DNA from 4 places in the Paenibacillus sp. 1SOY10 genome. Region 2 is predicted to be linked to each of the others. Evidence: predicted binding sites of a transcription regulator. Region 2 holds the regulator's gene; each other region holds the start of a gene.
What was found. Region 2 encodes Rex, which represses fermentation and respiration genes when NADH is low (regulators of the CRP and FNR family bind a similar motif). Its sites were predicted from a motif close to TTGTGAAATATTTCACAA; they were not measured.
Positions count from the first base shown of each region.

Region 1: a site for Rex is predicted at 2,360-2,377, ahead of AC1VOR_RS10265 (polymer-forming cytoskeletal protein). Genes of this name have one in related genera too.
Region 3: a site for Rex is predicted at 2,728-2,745, ahead of AC1VOR_RS14800 (flavocytochrome c). Genes of this name have one in related genera too.
Region 4: a site for Rex is predicted at 3,495-3,512, ahead of qoxA (cytochrome aa3 quinol oxidase subunit II). Genes of this name have one in related genera too.

Region 1 is NZ_JBXENK010000002.1:936,092-940,926, forward strand. Features, by position in the region: gene AC1VOR_RS10260 (discoidin domain-containing protein) at 1-2,230, shown strand, start outside; gene AC1VOR_RS10265 (polymer-forming cytoskeletal protein) at 2,462-3,013, shown strand; T-box leader at 3,203-3,478, shown strand; gene asd (aspartate-semialdehyde dehydrogenase) at 3,583-4,668, shown strand; gene AC1VOR_RS10275 (GNAT family N-acetyltransferase) at 4,685-4,835, shown strand, end outside.
Region 2 is NZ_JBXENK010000002.1:833,058-837,892, forward strand. Features, by position in the region: gene dinG (ATP-dependent DNA helicase DinG) at 1-2,446, shown strand, start outside; gene AC1VOR_RS09780 (redox-sensing transcriptional repressor Rex) at 2,468-3,112, shown strand; gene AC1VOR_RS09785 (amidohydrolase) at 3,109-4,407, shown strand; gene AC1VOR_RS09790 (cell wall elongation regulator TseB-like domain-containing protein) at 4,510-4,835, shown strand, end outside.
Region 3 is NZ_JBXENK010000005.1:182,307-187,141, forward strand. Features, by position in the region: gene AC1VOR_RS14790 (restriction endonuclease) at 406-2,124, shown strand; gene AC1VOR_RS14795 (DUF6809 family protein) at 2,336-2,608, shown strand; gene AC1VOR_RS14800 (flavocytochrome c) at 2,768-4,756, shown strand.
Region 4 is NZ_JBXENK010000004.1:273,722-278,556, forward strand. Features, by position in the region: gene qoxC (cytochrome aa3 quinol oxidase subunit III) at 1-416, opposite strand, end outside; gene qoxB (cytochrome aa3 quinol oxidase subunit I) at 413-2,389, opposite strand; gene qoxA (cytochrome aa3 quinol oxidase subunit II) at 2,412-3,365, opposite strand; gene AC1VOR_RS13855 (diaminopimelate dehydrogenase) at 3,986-4,835, opposite strand, start outside.

The DNA of each region.
Region 1 (4,835 bases), 100 kb from region 2:
AGGATATAACCACGCAACAGCAGGTATGGTGTTCGGCAGTGCTTATCTATACGGCACGTATTTCTCCGGAGATCCGGAGCATATTTATGGCATTCACTGGCTACCGCCAGCAGAATGGATGACTTATTATGGTCGTGATCCGCAAAAAACAAATGACCTCTATGCAGGTATGATCAAGGACCTTGGCGGTCAGTCGGAGCGTACCTGGCAGCATATCATCTGGCCATTCCAGTCGATTGGCAACCCAGAGGGTGCACTGGCGAAGTGGGATACACAGAATATGCAGCAAAATGAAGTGTTCAACGCCTACTGGTTCATTCACAGCATGGTATCGACAGGAACTCGTACGATGGATATCTGGGCAGATGATCCAGCCGTAACGGTCTACGAGAAGGACGGCGTCTATACGGCGCAAATCTGGAATCCATCGAATGAGCCGAAGACGGTGCTTTTCTATAATGCTCAGGGAGCCTTGGGTTCTGCCACGGTGTATGCCAAAGCGCAAGTGAAGGTGAATCCGCTGGAAGACACCGTGCTGGAAGGTCCTGATCCGTCCCAGGGTGTTAGTTACCTGGACCGCAGCGATTGGACGATTACGGCTTCTTCCAGCTCAGAGCCAACTGAGCGTCTGATTGATGGCGATTTGGCTACACGTTGGTCTTCGGGGCAACTGCAAGTGCCCGGAGATTGGTTACACATTGATTTGGGTTCGGAACAGGCATTTGATACCTTGTTCATGAATTCAGGCACGAACTGGGGCGATTATGCTCACGAATATGACGTGTTCGTCTCCGATGATAATGAGAACTGGCAACAAGCGGTAGTTGGGGCGATCGGTACCTCCCCAAGCTTGGCGGTATCCTTGGGAGAACAATCGGTCAGATACGTCAAGATTGTATTGACGCAGCCGGCAGATAGCTGGTGGTCGATCTCCGAACTGAAGCTGGCTAAATTTGGCGGGGGTGCTGTTGAGCAGCCATTGCCGCTTCCGGTGGGCAGTCCGCTTGCGGAACGTTCCTCCTGGGTTGTAACTACCTCCTCTACACATGGAGGAGATGTGGCGGATAACATGCTCGATGGCGAGCAAGGCACGCTCTGGAGCAGTGGGCGTCCACAGGCCAGTGGCCAATGGATCAAGATTGATTTGGGATCGGTCAGTGAATTTGACCAGATCGTACTTGACCCGGGCCATTCGCGTGAAGACTATCCTCGCGAATATCGGCTGTATGTATCTGAAGATGGTGAGAGCTGGGACGAACCAATCATTGGCGGCGAGGGCGAGCCTGGAGTCTTATCCATTACGTTCCCCCAGCAACGGGCACGTTATGTGAAGCTGGTGCAAATCGGTGAGGCAGACAAATGGTGGTCCATCTCCGAGCTAACCATTCATAACTATGGTATTGGCCGGCAGAAGCAGCTTCTTAATGAGGGATGGAAGGCTACGGCTTCCTCCGGTGAGGAGGCAGCAGCCATGCTGGACGGCCGCGAGGATACACGCTGGACCTCTGGCCGTGAGCAAGCTGGCGGTGAGTGGATTGAGCTGGATCTTGGCACTGCACAGCGAGTAGATCAAATTGTACTGGACAGCGCGCATAGCCGTGATGATTACGGTCGAGGCTATGAAGTATATACTTCCCTGGATGGGGAGGTGTGGGGGAGTGCTGTTGCTTCCGGTCAAGCTGAGAGTCCGCAGGTTACCGCAGCATTTCCGCTAGCGCCTGCACGGTATATCAAGGTAGTACAAACAGGAAGTGATTCACACTGGTGGTCCATAGCCGAGGTGAAGCTGTATACAGCCGATACGGAAGTGTGGGTACCTGCTGAAGATGAGGTCTCCCTTCCTGACGAGCTTGATCGGACGGAGTGGACGGTTACGGCATCGACGTATGCTGATGTGGATGCACTGCTGGACAATCAGGTGCATAGCCGCTGGACGACTTCTGAAGGACAGCGTCCGGGTCAATGGATTCAGCTTGATCTGGGACGTGAGCAGCGTTTCAATAGCCTGTTGATGGACTCTACCGGGAGTGAGAACGACTACGCTCGAGGTTATCAAATTCATGTATCCCTTGATGGGGAACAGTGGGAGCCTATTCGTGCTAACGAAGGAACGACTTCGCTGATTCAAGAGACCTTCCCGCAACAATATGCCCGGTATGTCAAGATTGTTTTGACCAAGGATATGCCTGCATGGTGGTGGTCGGTTTCGGAGTTAAAGTTGTATCGTTAGAGCGTTAACAGGTACTTGAAACCATCTCAAACAGCCTATGTTTAAAAAACATGGACGTAGGCTGTTTGAAGGTTTCTTTTTCGGTTTATATAAGATAGAGATTATAAGAAAAAGGACTGTACATAAATTGTGTGAAAAAATACACAATTAATGTGAATTTAGTCACATGTATAGATTACAGTTTTTTTTATAATCTAAAACAAAGATATAAAAATTCAGGAGGGAAACAACATGAAAATGGTCAAAGGTTTAGTGGTAGCAGGTCTCGCAGCAGTTCTACTGGCAGGGTGCGGTTCAAATGATGGTGCAGCCGGGGGTAATACAGGCGCAGGCGGTAACAATGCTGAGCAAACAGATGCTACAACAACCGCATCGATTGTTAATCAAGCCGATGCTTTCGTAAGTGCTGTAAGTGAGCAAGGAACTTGGATTATTGCGACGCTTAACGATTTGACGGTGGATCAGGATGTGGTCGTAGCTGGACAATTCCATGACAAAAACGATGAAACCAAGGATATTTACCGTAAAATAGCTCTGTACACGCAAGATGCGGATCACAATATCATTGATTCGTTTACGCTGACCGTTCCTAAATTGACGGTACAAAGTGAAAACCTGAAGATTCAAGGTGGTACGGTGAAGGGCGATGTTTATGTAGAAGCTAACGGCTTTAGCTTGGACAAAACAGCCACGATCGATGGCAACCTGTACTTTGCCAACGCAGATGTGCAAGGAACAGCCGTAGTTGAAGGTACTGTTACCGGAGCTACTGAAGTTCAATAAGCTAATACAGCTAAGAAACAGGCCAGCCTTCGGGTTGGTCTGTTTTTTATTACGCCAGATTATGAGGCAGATGATGACACGTTACAAGCCATTTTGTCATAGGGTAATAGGGAGTGTCATGGAAATTTTGCGAAATAGGTTTACGTAAAGCCGGTTATTTGGTAATATTATCGCAATATAAATTGAACATGAAATGCATTGATGAGACAAGTAGGTAGATACAGCCTTTCCCAGAGAGCTCCGGTTGCTGAAATGGAGCATAGCGCTTATTTACTGAATAAAGACTCTGAGCAGCACATCGGAACGGTAAGTGATCCGGGATGGTGTGACAGGAGCTCCTGTTACAGAGCTAGAGTATAAGCGTATTTGGCCAAGGGCCGGGGAGGCTGTACTTGAAGAGGCTACGATGGCGACATCTTAGCGAATCTGGGGTGGTACCGCGGGCATACCAATCTCGCCCCCAAGACGAAATCTGTCTTGGAGGTGGGATTTTTTTGATTTAACCACAACCTGACAGCGATCTCGCCAAAGGTACACATATAACCAACAGGGAAGGGACTGGAGCACGGATGGGAGAAAGATTGAAAGTTGGTATTGTCGGAGGAACTGGGATGGTTGGGCAGCGGTTCGTTCAATTGCTGGATGGACACCCTTGGTTTGAGGTGACGAGTATTGCGGCTAGCGCAGGCTCTGCAGGCAAGACGTACGAAGAAGCAGTGCAAGGGCGCTGGAAGATGACAGGCGATATTCCTGCGGGTGTGAAGGACATCGTGGTTCAGGATGCCTCCAAGGTGGAGGAGGTTACAGCAGACATCGACTTTGTATTCTGCGCTGTGGACATGAAGAAGGCGGAGATTCAAGCGTTGGAAGAAGCCTATGCCAAGACCGGGACTCCGGTAATCTCCAACAACTCTGCCCATCGCTGGACTTCAGATGTCCCGATGGTTATTCCGGAAATTAATCCGCAGCATATCAAGGTCATTGAAGCTCAACGAAAGCGTTTGGGCACCTCCACGGGATTCATCGCTGTCAAGCCGAACTGCTCCATTCAGAGCTATGTTCCGGCCTTGAGCGCTTTGCTTGATTTCGAGCCAACGACCGTGGTTGCCTCGACGTATCAAGCCATCTCCGGAGCAGGCAAGAACTTTACGGATTGGCCAGATATGCTGGACAATGTGATTCCATATATCGGCGGAGAAGAAGAGAAGAGTGAGCAGGAGCCGCTGCGAATTTGGGGACAGGTAAATGATGGTCAGATTGTGAAGGCCAATGCTCCGCTGATTACGACGCAGTGCATTCGGGTGCCGGTAACGGACGGACATTTGGCTACTGTATTTGTTTCATTCAAGAAGAAGCCATCGGAAGCAGAAATTATTGAGCGCTGGCGCCAATTTGCGGGTAGACCCCAGGAGCTTGCTTTGCCAAGTGCCCCGAAGCAGTTCATTACTTATTTTGAAGAAGAGAACCGTCCGCAAACGAAGCTGGACCGTGATATGGAAAAAGGGATGGGCGTATCGGTAGGACGCTTGCGCACAGACTCCGTTTATGATTACAAGTTCGTTGGCTTGTCCCATAACACGCTGCGTGGGGCGGCTGGTGGCGCTGTACTGATTGCCGAACTATTGAAGGCTGAAGGGTATATCCAATCCAAATAGACGAGGTAGCCGCCGTATGGAGATTAAACTAGATGATTTAAGTGGCCGTGAAATTGTAGCATTTATCGGGGAGCACTTGATGAATATGTCTACGACTTCTCCGCCCGAAAGTGTTCATGCTCTGAATATTGACGGCTTGAAGCAACCGGGAGTAACGTTCTGGAGCC
Region 2 (4,835 bases):
ACATCGGGCGGACAGCGATGCCTTGGCAACCGCGCTCATCTTCCAGAAATGTCTGGAGGAGTGCGAACAGCTTCCTTTGCTCACCTTGCAGCGCCTGAATGATCTATTTGCCAGCGAGGACAGCGACCTTGGCTGGTTTTTTGACGCGATGGTGCAGGAGAAGGAACGCGAGACGTTGCCTGCTGACGACGGGTTCACGTATTACCGGCAATTCGCGTTGCAAGCGGAGGACTGGATGGATATTCAGCCAGCCCGGGATCCTATAGAGGGGAACCCGCTTGAGAACATCAGCTTCGAGCAATTTATGGAGCAAGTACGTGAGCGGCTGCGGGAACGCCTTCCACAATACGAGGAACGCGAGGCACAGAACCTGATGCTGCAAGAAGTGATGCAGGCCTTTGCTAAGGAGAAGCACCTCATGGTGGAGGCTGGTACAGGCACGGGCAAATCGCTGGGTTATTTGTTGCCTGCCATTTACCACAGTGTTCAACAAGATGAGAAGGTTATGGTCAGCACCCATACCATTAATTTGCAGGAGCAGCTTCGGGAGAGAGACATCCCGCTCTTGACAGAGGTCGTGCCGTTCCCGTTCCGGGCAGCGGTATTTAAAGGAAGGCAGCATTATTTGTGCTTGCGCAAATTTGAACATAAAATAAGCAGGAAAGATTTCGCCACTCCCAAAGAAGATGTGATGATCGCTGCCCAGATGATTGTGTGGCTGACTCAAACGGGTAACGGCGATGATGAAGAACTGAACTTGGGAAATCGCGGAGGTGATTTCTGGGAGACGGTGGCCAGTGAATCGGATTCCTGCCTGGGTCGATCGTGCCCTTGGTTCCGTAAATGCTTCTACCACCGCGCCAAGCATGAGGCCGGAGTAGCCGATGTAGTCATTACGAATCACTCCAAATTGTTTACTGACATTCAGGCAGGACATCAATTATTACCGGGCTATGAGCATTTGGTCATTGATGAAGCGCACCATCTGGAGGATGTAGCAGGCAAACATTTGGGTATCCATATGAAATACTTTACAGTGGTTCATACTCTGACTCGTTTATTCAAGGACAGCAAGACCGGTCAGCTGGCTAATTTGCGGGCTGCGTTACAAGCCTCGCCAGGCGAGAAGTCAGGCGAATGGTGTACGGTCATTGATGGTATCTACCCGAACCTGATTGAGGTGAAGGAGAACTGGGACAAGTTAAGCGAGCAATTGTTCTCATTGATGCCGGATCGTAGTGACGCGGCACCTGGTGATCCGGGGCAATTCGTGTATCGACTCTTGCCAGGTAAGGAGCCCAAGGAATGGGATACCTTGACCGCTCTGGAGAATCAAATATATGTTGCGTTGGGGGATGTTCTCCGCAAGGGTGAACGCATGCTCAGCGAAATTCGTGAGGACCAGGATGATTACGGGTCTGAGAGCTTGCTGACTGACATCAGCGGTTTGTTCAAGGATCTGGCGACCGAACGGGAAGCACTGCGGTTCTTCATGAAGCTGGAGAGCGATGATACGGTGTACTGGATGGAAGCGAGCGGTAACTATCGTAGTCGTTCGTTGCAGATGTACGCGGTACCTATTGACGTCAGTGCCCAACTGAAGGAATATTTCTTCGACAAGAAGAAGAGCGTGGTGATGACCTCGGCTACCTTGTCGGTCGATAAATCATTTCAGTATATGGTGGAACAACTGGGCTTAGCGGAGGCGGCAAGCGAGAACAAGCTTGTCACCACGATGCTCCCATCGCCGTTTAATTACCGTGATCAGGCGCTGCTCGTCATCCCGCGGGATTTCCCTAGTGTCAAGGGCGGAGTAGGTGACGATCATTTCGTCAATACACTGGTACAGTCTCTTGCTGACTCCGCAGTAGTAACCCGGGGAAGAATGATGGTGTTATTCACATCATACCGGATGCTGCGACAAGTATATGAGCCGCTGAAGACCTTGCTGGCCCAGAAGGGCATTACAGTGATTGGGCAGGGGATGGATAGCGGGAGCAGAACCAAATTGACGCGTCGCTTCCAAGGGCAAGATGCTTCCGTTCTGCTTGGCACAAGCAGCTTCTGGGAAGGTGTTGACATTCCTGGCGAGGCTCTGACGAGTCTGGCGATTGTCCGTTTACCCTTCCAACCGCCGAACCATCCGCTGGTGGAGGCGAAGAGCGAACGATTACAACGCGAGAAGAAGAATCCATTTATGAAGTTATCTGTGCCGCAGGCGGTCATCCGCTTCAAGCAGGGTTTTGGACGACTGGTACGTTCGTCACAGGACCGCGGCATTGTGATTGTTTATGATACACGTATCTTGGAATCCTACTACGGAAAGTATTTCTTATATTCTTTGCCCGGACCGAAGATGGAGCATATGCCGCTAGGCCAAATGGTCTCACGTATCTCGGAATGGCTGCAGGTTGATGAAGCTGATCAAGCTGATGAAATGAAGTAAAGTTGATGAGGGGGAATGATTATGAAATCAGATAAAATTTCTGATGCGGTGGTCCGTCGATTGCCGGTGTATCTGCGCTTCTTGAATGAATTAAGCCGGAGGGAAGTTCCTACGGTATCATCCCAGGAACTGGGCCAGAAGCTGGATTTGAATCCAGCGCAAATTCGCAAGGACTTGGCGTATTTCGGAGACTTTGGACGTAAGGGCATCGGCTACGACGTTGCCTATCTCATTGAGAAGATTCAACAGATTTTAAATCTCGACCAACAGATCAATGTAGCCCTTGTGGGTGCTGGTAATCTTGGTCATGCGTTATCCAATTACAATGCTTATCTGAAGGATAACATGAAGATTGTGGCGGTGTTTGATGCTTCTCCAGACAAAATCGGAACGCAGATCAATAATATTACGATCCGGCCGATTGAAGAGTTGGTGGATACAGTCAGGAAGGAAAAAATTCGTATCGGCATCATTACCGTACCGGATTTCGAAGCCCAACGAGTTGCAGACCAACTGGTAGCCGCAGGCATCGGAGCAATATTGAATTTTGCCCCTACCATATTGAAGGTTCCGCCGGAAGTACGGATTCATGCGGCTGACTTTACAACGGACTTATTGAGTCTGGCCTATTATCTGGAAAATGGAAAGGAACATGCTGAAGTATGAGTCGAAAATGGTTAATAAAGAACGGGACGTTCGCGGTATTGGATCAGGAGCGTCCGGTTATTCAAGGTTATATGCTGGTTGAGGGTGATACAATCACTTACATTGGGGAAGAACGCCCCGAAGGTGTGGAGGGTGCAGAAAGCTTTGATGGTAAAGGCCTGCTGTTTCTTCCCGGGTTGATTAATACCCATGGCCATGCTGCTATGTCACTGCTAAGAGGTTACGGTGACGACATGGTGCTGCAAACCTGGCTCGAAGAAAAGATGTGGCCGATGGAAGCCAAATTTACAGCAGAGGATGTACGTGTTGGCACGGCATTGTCGGTATTGGAAATGCTCAAGGGGGGGACTACGACCTTCCTGGACATGTATGATCATATGGATGAGGTGGCCAAGGTCGCCCAGGAATCCGGTATTCGGGCTGTGCTTATGCGGGGGGCCATTGGTCTATGTCCACCCGAGGTACAAGATCAGAAGCTGAACGAAGCCATTGCCTTTGCTCGTAATTGGCAGGGTCAGGCGGATGGACGGATTACGACGATGTTATCGCCGCATGCTCCGTATACCTGTCCGCCAGAGTTCATTCAGAAATTCGTACAGGCGGCCCATGATCTGGATTTGCCGATGCATACTCATATGTCGGAGACCCGGGCTGAAGTTGAACAAAATGTTAAAGATTACGGAGTCCGTCCGGTTCAACATTTATTGAATCTGGGCATGTTCTCACGGCCTACTCTATTAGCCCATGCTGTGCATTTAACAGATGAGGAGCTGGATATTTTGGCGGCTCATCAAGTGACGGTATCGCATAATCCGGGCAGTAACCTGAAGTTGGCTAGCGGAGTAGCCCGTGTGCCGGAAATGCTGAAGAAGGGCATCGTCGTATCCCTCGGCACAGATGGTCCGGCTAGTAACAATAATCTGGATATGCTGGAGGAAGTTCGTCTGGCGGCCTTGATTCATAAAGGAGTATCTGGGGATCCTACGGCTGTTCCGGCACTTGAAGCGCTGAAGATGGGGACCGAATACGGAGCGCGTTCCGTATTCTTGCCCGAGACGGGTAAGCTTGCTGCCGGAATGAAGGCAGATTTCATTGCGCTGAACACGGAACAGGCACATTTCGTTCCGAAGACGGACTATGTATCTCATGCGGTTTACTCCGCTGGTTCAGGGGATGTAGAGCATGTATGGGTTAATGGGAAGCAAGTTGTGAAGAACGGGGCTTGCCTGACACTTGATGAAGAGCGTATCCGTTATGAGGCTCAAGAGGCATTTGACGGGTTATTGACACGTTAATCGTTCCGTCCAACTGATATAGATACAGGTGTACACTGTGAGTATACATGGTGAAAGATAAAAGAGGCTTACAGTTGCCTGCTTAGAGAAAGGAAGAGAAGGTTGAGGAAGCGAACCCAATGGATCCTGCTCTCCATCATTATTCTGTTGATAGTGCTCATCGGTCTCTACCGGTTCTACATATATATTCACGAGGATACTTGGGAAGCCGAAAGGGCGGCGGTTCAGCAAGCCAAACAGGAGACAGAACTGGTCCGCAGCGATGAGGTATGGAAGTCGGTCTGGGACAAGGTTTGCTTTGTGATTCAAGGACAGGATGAGGATGGGCGGGAGATTATGGTCTGGTTACCGCAAGACGGGAAACCGGAAGTCCGCCTGTTGTCTGAAGGCAAGTCCGAAGACCAGATCAGAGGGATCATCAAGGAAAC
Region 3 (4,835 bases), on a different contig from region 2:
GCTGTATTAGCGCCACTGATTAGAATATAAATTAAATGACTTAGTAGTTTACTTCAGTTGTGCAGATTAGGGAGGATTTTCCTGAAATTCGTCGAAAACTATCCTTGAGAACTAATGCGATTTTAATTATGGGGGTTGAAAAGTACTATAAATAGAACGTTTATTTCAGTTATTAGAATATCCCTGAACTTAACTTTTTCATAACATAAATCTCTTTCAGAAGGGTGTGCAATTTGGTGCAAGTTCAGGATTTTATAGAAGAATAGTTTGTATTTCCGAAATTTGTTTGAAATAGAAGATTGAATATATATCAAAGAATATAGGAGGAATGAACTACATTCAATTGAATAAAATATAGCATATAGTACTTGCTTTATGATGGATACTTGATTGGAGGAGACAAATATGTGGGATAGGAATGTTACTTTTGGTAATGTTCAAGCTATTTGGAATTCTGCAGGAACTCGTATTTTAAAATACACCATAGAGATTGCACATAATGGTTTACATGACCATAAATTAATTTCAGCACCTGATGAAGATATACTTCAAAGCAAAATTGACATGCAAATGAGGAAATGGCAAGACAAATGGGAAGTCTTTGTTCAGAAGCGTCAAGCTGCTGAAGAAGTAGAAGCTAGTATTGAAGAAGCGAATAGAAGAACAGAAGAAGCCGATATGGAGTTGCAAGATATTGAAAATTTATTAATCTATACTCTAACAACTAATGATGCTGTGGATTGGGATACTTTGAAGAAGAAGGATACATTCCCCAAGAGTTCACCAATTAAGCCGATTCATGGAGAAAAGAGAGAGTATCCAAATTTACCCGAAGAAAAAACTCCTAAATTCACAATATTAGATAAGATTTTTAAATCTAAAAAACAACAAAAGGTAATCCATTATAATGCCATTAATGCTGCTATGATTCTAAAATGGGAAGAAGAAAAACAATTAATAGAGGATCATAATAGTTTGATAGAACGTGAATATGAGGAGAAATTAAAACACTGGGAGGTGGAGGTTCAAGATTGGGAGAATGACAGAAATACATTTATTAGTGAACAAGATGAATATAATAAAAAAATTGATGAGTTGAAACAAATGTATTTTAGCCTTCATCCGGATTCTATTGTTGAATATTGCGATATGGTACTTAATAACTCAATGTATCCAGGGGCTTTTCCCAAAAATTATGAATTGGAATATAATCCTGAAAATAAAATTTTAATCATAGAATATCAATTGCCCTCCATAGAGTGCTTTCCAACTCTAAAAGAAGTTAAGTATATGACTTCGAAGAAAGAATTAAAAGAATTTTATATCTCTGATAGTCAAAAATTAAAAATGTTTGATGAATCTATGTATAAAATTTCCTTGCGAACGATACATGAAATCTTTGAATCAGACGTGGCTAATGCCATTGATGCTGTTTCCTTTAATGGTTGGGTTGAATCAATAAATAAAGCAACAGGTAAAGAAGAGAATAACTGTATCCTCAGCATTCAGACAAATAAAATTGAATTTAATGAAATAGATTTATCAAATGTTGACCCTAAAATATGTTTTAAAAATCTCAAAGGTGTAGCTAGTAGTAAATTAAGTACATTAACCCCGATTCAACCTATATTGCAAATTAGTAGAGATGATAAAAGATTTGTTGAGAGTCATACTGTTGTTGGCTCTCTTGATAATACAACTAACCTTGCTGCAATGGATTGGGAAGAATTTGAACACCTTATTCGTGAATTGTTTGAGAAAGAATTTCAGACTAATGGTGGTGAAGTTAAGGTAACTCAAGCAAGTCGAGATGGTGGAGTCGATGCGATTGCCTTTGATCCTGATCCAATTCGGGGAGGGAAAATAATTATACAAGCTAAGAGGTATACAAATACAGTGAGCGTCTCTGCCGTTAGAGACCTGTACGGTTCGGTAGTCAATGAGGGTGCGACCAAAGGAATTCTTGTTTCCACTGCTGACTATGGACCCGATGCATATGAATTTGCTAAAGCTAAGCCCTTAACTTTACTTAACGGTTCTAACTTACTTCATCTATTGGAAAAGCACGGCCACCATGCAAGAATTGATTTAAGAGAAGCTAAAAAAATCTTAGCTGAAAAGTGAAAGGGTCCTAAGGGTCCCTTTTCATTTATGACAGAACAACTTACAAAGGTAACAGGGGGAAAACTGAAATGAATGAGTACCAACACTTGCTTATATTATTAAAGGCGAGATAAAATAGAAATCTTTTATTTAGTTAGGGATTGATTACGCCTTCACGTACCACCCTCCTTTCCCCATTCTGCTATTCTATAGATAAAAAAGGAGGCCCACCATGTCCCTTCTCGAATCCCTCTACCACGGAAATCTGCTTCCGCATGAACAGATCGTCCCAAATGATCCGCAATATCGTGAGCTGACCCGAGAGCTGTCCAGTGCGATGATTGCTTGGAAAGAGAAGCTAAGCAGAGCTGACTTCGCCGATTTGGAGGCGTTGATTGACTTGCAGCAACAGGTGCAAGGGATAGAAATGGCTGAGTCGTTTACGCAAGGATTCCAGTTAGGGGCCGGGTTGATGATTGAAGTTCTCCATAAAAAATATCTCTGAACGCGCTCCCGCAGTGTGAGTTTGTGAGAAAAAGCACGGGAAAGCGCATACGGGCGCGCGTATAATAGCTACGATAAGCGAATTTGTTTCGGCATAATTCGTGAATTTTTTCACTTATATTGTGAAAAAAAACACAATTACTGAAGGGGAGCAGAGTACATGAGACATCTAAGTAGCAGGTACGCAAGAACAGGTTTTCTGGTAGCACTGGTATTTATCTTGATGATGGGGTTAATCGGTTGCAGCGGTAACAACAATGAAGCCGCACCGGATGGGGCAGCTACCCAAGGCCTGTATACACCAGGGACTTACACCGGGGAAGCCCAAGGCTTGCACAGCGTAATTAAAGTAGAGGTTACGGTTGACGAGAATACGATTCAATCTGTAAAGGTATTGGAGCAGAAGGATACTGAGGGCGTCAGTGATGCGGTATTTACTACGATTCCCGAGAAGGTTGTCGAAGGACAGAGCTTGAAGGTGGACGTGGTATCCGGGGCATCCGTATCCAGTAATGGTCTGATTGATGCGATTGCAGATGCTTTGGCCAAGGCCGGAGCGGACGTTGATGCGTTGAAGAACAAAGAGCCGCTGAAGGCAGCAGCGAAGGAAGCCATTACGAAGGATACTGAAGTAGTGGTTGTCGGCGGGGGCGGAGCAGGTCTTGCCGCGGCAGTATCGGCAGCGGAGAACGGTGCTAAGGTTATTCTGATCGAGAAGTCCCCATCCCTGGGCGGGAACACGCTTCGTGCGGGCGGGGAGTTCAACTCCTATGACCCGGTCAGACAGCCAAAGATCGAAATGACGCAGGCGTTGACGAACGAACTGAAAGAAATTCTGACTTATGACGAGCAAGAGTTTGGAGATTATGCTGACACGCTTAAGACGGTGAAGGCACAAATTAAGGAATATTTGGCGAATGGCGATACAACCAAGTTGTTCGACTCCCCTGAATTGCACATGATTCATACTTATATCGGCGGGAAGAGAACGGACCTGGATGGTAAAGAAATTACAGGTAAATTTGAATTGGTGAAAACACTGACCTCTAACAGCTATGGCACGATCGAATGGCTGGAGAGCAATGGTGTACAGTTCGAAGATGGCATTGGTACCGTGCTTGGCGCTTTGTGGCCTAGAACGCATCATAACGCTGAGCCGCTTGGTACAGGTTACATCAACAACATGGAGAAAAAGGCAACTGATCTTGGAGCAGAGATTATGCTGAATACGAAAGCGACCCAACTGATTGTAGATGGCGGCCGTATCGTGGGCGTAACTGCTGAGCAAGCAGACGGAACTCCAGTGACCTTGAACGCATCCAAGGGTGTAGTTATGGCAACAGGCGGGTTCGGTGCCAATCCGGACATGGTTGTAGAATACAACAACTACTGGCCTGATCTGGATGCTAACATCATGACCACCAATACCGCAAATGCGACTGGTGACGGTATTAAGATGGGTAAGGAAGTTGGAGCAAATCTGTGGGGCATGGGCTTCATTCAATTGATGCCAAGTGGTCAACCGGGAACGGGCGCGTTGTCCGGCGGCGTATGGGGCAGTGCAGAGACGCAAATCTTCGTCAACAAAGAAGGTAAACGGTATGTGAACGAGTATGCTGAACGTGACGTACTGGCTGCCGCAGCTCTGGAACAAACCGACAAGATGTTCTATATCATCAGTGATAACACCTCGCTCGGTAATCCCGACTTGAACGGGAAATCCGGATGGGGTGATAACTATCAAGATTTGATTAAGAATAAAAATATCTTCGTAGCGGATACATTGGAGGATCTAGCCAAGCAAATGGGCGTTCCAGTAGATACCTTCGTAGAAGAAATGAAGAAATACAACACTTATGTAGAGAATCAACTGGACCCTGAGTTTGGCAAGAAGAACTTTGGACAAAAGCTGGAGACGGCTCCATTCTTCGCAACGCCAAGAACTCCATCCGTGCATCACACGATGGGTGGTCTGGAGATTAACGAGAAGGCTGAGGTATTGACCGCAGAGGGTAACGCTATTGAAGGTTTGTTCGCAGCGGGCGAAGTAGCAGGCGGTGTCCATGCCGGTAACCGTCTGGGTGGTAACGCCATCACCGATATCTTCACCTTTGGTCGGATTGCTGGTGCTAGCGCAGCAAGTAACTAATTTCGTAGTCTCAAATCACGAATTCCCCGTTCCTCTACCGCTCTGATGCGGAGAGGAACGGGGAATTTTTTTTGTAACA
Region 4 (4,835 bases), on a different contig from region 2:
GTACCGAGCAGGACGAACAAGCTGGACAGAAATGCGCTCGTCTGCATCGTGGCACCTTCGCCGACATAGGTTACGAATTCAAAAATTTCCACTCCTAGGAAGGCAAGGCCCAGGGCCAGCGTGATCAGGAAGAAGACCATAAAGGGCTTCTTCAATCCCAGACGCATACTGTGCACCGCCAGTCCACAGGTAAAGCTACTGGTCAGCAGCAGGAAGGTCTCGGCAAGCACCGGGGCGAGCTCGAAGATCTCTCGTCCATCCGGACCGCTTCCTGTGCGGTTCCACAGTGTAAAGTAGACCGCAAACAAAGTGGAGAACAATACGATTTCTGCGCCCAGGAAGAGCCAGAATCCAAGAACGCGGTTACTGTTCTCTTCCGTCTGATATTCGAGCGGCAAACTATGATCTATCTTCATACATGTTCACCCCGCAATTCTGCATCCAATCCGGCCCGATTAGCCAAGGCCTTCTCGGTCTTGATAATCTCGTTCACCGGGATGTGTCTACCATGATCGCGTTCGAAGGAACGCACCGCAAGCATGATAATAATGCCGATGCCCGTCACAATAGCCGGTGCCCACCAACTGAATACCATGAAGAATCCGAAGAAGAAGAAGATACCCCCAAGAATAACCGGTTGACCGCTATTATTCGGCATATGAATCTCTTCAAACTTATCATCACTGTACAATGACTTGCCACTCTTCTTCGCTTGCCAGAATGGATCAAGACTATCCACCTCAGGCACAACGGCGAAGTTGTACTCCGGAACCGGGCTGTGCGTGCTCCACTCCAGGGTCCGTGCGTTCCACGGGTCGCCTGTCGTGTCTCTTTCCGCATAGCGGAAGCTCCAATAAATATTGTAGACCAGGAGAATAAACCCTATGGCGAGTCCCACCGAGCCGATCGAAGCGATCAGGTTAAGCGGACCAAAGCCGGTGCTCTCCGAATACGTGTACATCCGACGAGTCATCCCCTTCAAGCCGAGGAAGAACAACGGCAGGAAGGTCACGTTAAAGCTAATGGCAATCGTCCAGAAGGCAATTTTGCCTTGACGGTCATTAAGCCGGAACCCGAATATTTTAGGGAACCAGTAGTAGAGACCGGCAATAACCGCAAACACTGTACCTGGAATGAGCACATAGTGAAAGTGAGCTACCAGGAACATAGTATTGTGATATTGATAGTCCGCACTGGCCATCGCCAGCATGACTCCGGTAACACCACCGATCGTAAAGATCGGAATAAAGGCTAAGGAATACATCATCGGTGTGGTAAATTCTATACGTCCCTTATGCAAGGTGAACAACCAGTTGAATATCTTCACCCCGGTTGGTACCGCAATCGCCATCGTGGTGACGGAGAAGACCCCGTTAACCATGGCTCCGTGTCCCATTGTGTAGAAGTGATGCGCCCATACGACAAAGGACAAGAGGGAAATGATGATCATACTCCATACCATGGAGCTATAGCCGTACAAATTTTTACGGGAGAAGGTCGATATAATCTCACTATAGATCCCGAAGGCTGGCAGGATTACGATGTATACCTCTGGATGGCCCCATACCCAGAACAGGTTGGCCCAGAGCATATCCATGCCGCCATTGGCCATCGTGAAGAACTGTGTTCCGAACATTCGGTCGAACATCATCAGCGCAAGCGCCACGGTCAATACCGGGAACGCAAACAGGATAATCACGTTCGTGATCAATACAGACCAGGTGAACATTGGCATTTTCATCAGTGTCATGCCTGGTGCGCGCATCTTCAGAATCGTTACCAGGAAGTTGACCCCGGTCAGCAAGGTACCGATCCCGGAGATTTGCAGTGCGATAGCATAGTAGTTATTCCCTACCGTCGGGCTAAATTCTATGCTGGCGAGCGGGAAGTAAGCCGTCCACCCGGCATCCGGGGAACCCCCGATGACGAAGGAAATATTAAACAGCATGGCTCCGGCAAAGAACAGCCAGAAGCTCACTGCATTTAGTCTTGGGAAGGCCACGTCGCGCGCTCCGATTTGCAGTGGAATGACGACGTTCATAATTCCGATAATAAACGGCATAGCCATGAACAGAATCATGACCACCCCGTGGGTAGTAAAGATCTCATTATAGTGTTGTCCATCCAGCAGACCGTTCTCCGGTCTGGCTAATTGTCCCCGCATGAGCAGGCCATCAACACCGCCGCGGAACAACATTAATAGCGCGGCAATAATATACATGACTCCAATACGCTTATGGTCAACAGTGGTCAACCATTCGCGCCACAGGTAGCCCCATTTTTTAAAATAGGTCAGCCCGATGAGAATGCCTAGCGAAGCTAAGACGATACTTACCATCGCGCCGTAAATCATCGGTTCCCCGGTGACGAAAAATTCGTCCCATTTCATGTTAGCTACTCCCTTCCCCTTGTTAGTTATGCGCTCCGTGCTCATGATCTTCGGACATATCCATCTCGGAATGGTCCATCTCGGACATATCCATATCTAGCGAATCCGCATCCTCTGCATCATGATCGCCGCCATGGTTATGTCCCCCATTTTCACCTTCCGGTGCCGGTCTGAATGTGAGATGCGTGGAGGAATACGTCTTCCGTCCGACATGAGCGGTATCGAGCAATTCGTCGAATTCCTGTTCCGTCAGCTCAGATGCCGTAGCCTTTACTTCCTCCACCCATTCATCATAAGCCGCAGGTGACAGGGCTAATGCTTCAAATTCCATGTGCGCAAAGCCTTCGCCGGAGAAGTTGGAGTTCTTGCCCATATAAGAGCCTTCATACTCGGCTACCAGATTCAGCTTGTTCACCATATCGCTCATCGCGTACTTCTGTCCGCCAAGCTGAGGCACCCAGAAGCTCGATATCGGTCCAAAAGCATACAGGCGAAACTCTACTGGACGATGCGTTGGGATATTTACGTAGTTAACGGTTTCAATCTCTTCCTCTGGATAACTGAAATGCCATTTCCAGTTGGAAGAGGAAGCATAGATAACCAGTGGCTTCTGATCTTCATAGCCTTCCGGGACTCTCTCCACGGCATTGGTACTGCGGACCGTAACAACGGACAGTACAGCTACGATAATCACCGGAATTGTAATCCAGGTAATCTCCAGCCATTTACTACCTTCCACATGCGGTGGTTCATAGTCTGGAGCCGCTTTGGAAGCACGATACTTGGTCAGCATGTAAATGTACAGAACATAAACTACCAACAAGATAAACGCCATTGTAATCATAGAGAAAATAATGACCTCAGATTGGGTCTTGGCCACCGGACCTTTCGGGTTCAACACGGCCAAGGAGTTGCAGCCGGTCAGGAGGACAAGCAGGGCTGAGAACAGAACCAAAAGCAACCCTTTCCTTTTCATAGGATAACGATACCCCTTTCTTCATTAACGAACTTATAACCCCCGTAAAATAGGGCGGCTTTGTTCATTTAGCTACCCTATATGTTAGGAAAGGGGTCACCGAATAACAATTCATATAGAATGTAATTTATGTAAATTATTTCAAATTATTTTCGCTCTTTTTATGCTTTGCTTGGTAACTAAAGCTGCTAATCGATCATATTCGGGCGAATTTCGGCAAATTCTCCGATTTTGATATTTGTTCACAATGTCACGTTCCACCTCAATAGTTCGCAAATTTGTCATAATAAACAGCTTATATTGTGATTTTGTTCACTTTTAAATGCTTATTTAGAATAATTAAAATTTAAATATATGGAAATAAATTGATATTTGTACATTTCAAGATACTGCGGATCAATTGGGCTTAATAGTTAAAGTGCAAGGTGAGGTTGCGGAGGGGGGATTGATTCCAGCCACTTCTGCTGGATCAAAAATTTGTGGCCGAGGATACCCTCCCCGACCACGGTCTTGAAGCATTTTATTTAAGGTTCTATTCGGCGCGCAAGCTTCCCTCTCCTACTTATCGGGAAAAACTCCTGTTAAAGAGCGTTAAATTGTTTGATTTGCTCCCAGCCGGTCTACAGCAGTTCTTTGCGTAGTTGCTCGGGGGACTTGGGTGACAACAAGCCGAACGGAATGTCGAATACCGTTCTGGCTCCGGATTGTCCCGATTGGGACAACTTGTAGGCCGCACGGGCGTAAGCTACCAACACGCTGGCCGTAAATTCCGGATTACTGTCCAGCTTCAGGCTGAACTCGATAATTTGCGTGCTGTTCTCGCCGGTACGTCCGCTTCTCAACACGTTTCCGCCATGAGGCATGGTGGAGTGGTTCGCTTTGAGTTCTTCTTCGCTAATGAAATGAACGGTGGTATCATAGTCAGCGAAATAATTGGGCATCGTCTTGATTTCTTGCTCAATCTTGGCCAAATCTGCACCTTCTTCCGCGACAATATAACAATCGCGCAGATGCTTGTCCTTCGTCGACAATTCCGGATTCTCCCCTGAACGTACCCGCTCAACAGCAGATTCAACAGGAATGGTGTATTGCACCCCGTTCTTGACTCCATTTACTCGCCGAATCGCATCCGAGTGACCTTGGCTGACGCCTTTGCCCCAGAACGTATACTCTTTACCTTCCGGCAGCACGGACTGAGCTAACAGCCGGTTCAACGAGAACAAGCCAGGGTCCCATCCGGTCGAGATTACACTGACCGTGCCTGCTTTCGTGGCCACTTCATTAACCCGCTCAAAATATTCAGGAATTTTGGCATGAGTATCAAAGCTGTCGACCGTGTTGAACAACGCGGCCATTTCAGGTCCCTGCTCTGGCAAGTCCGTAGCGGAACCGCCACATAAGATCAATACATCAATCTCACTTTTATATTTCTCAATATCGGAAATGTGTACGACGCCGCTTGCTGCCGCC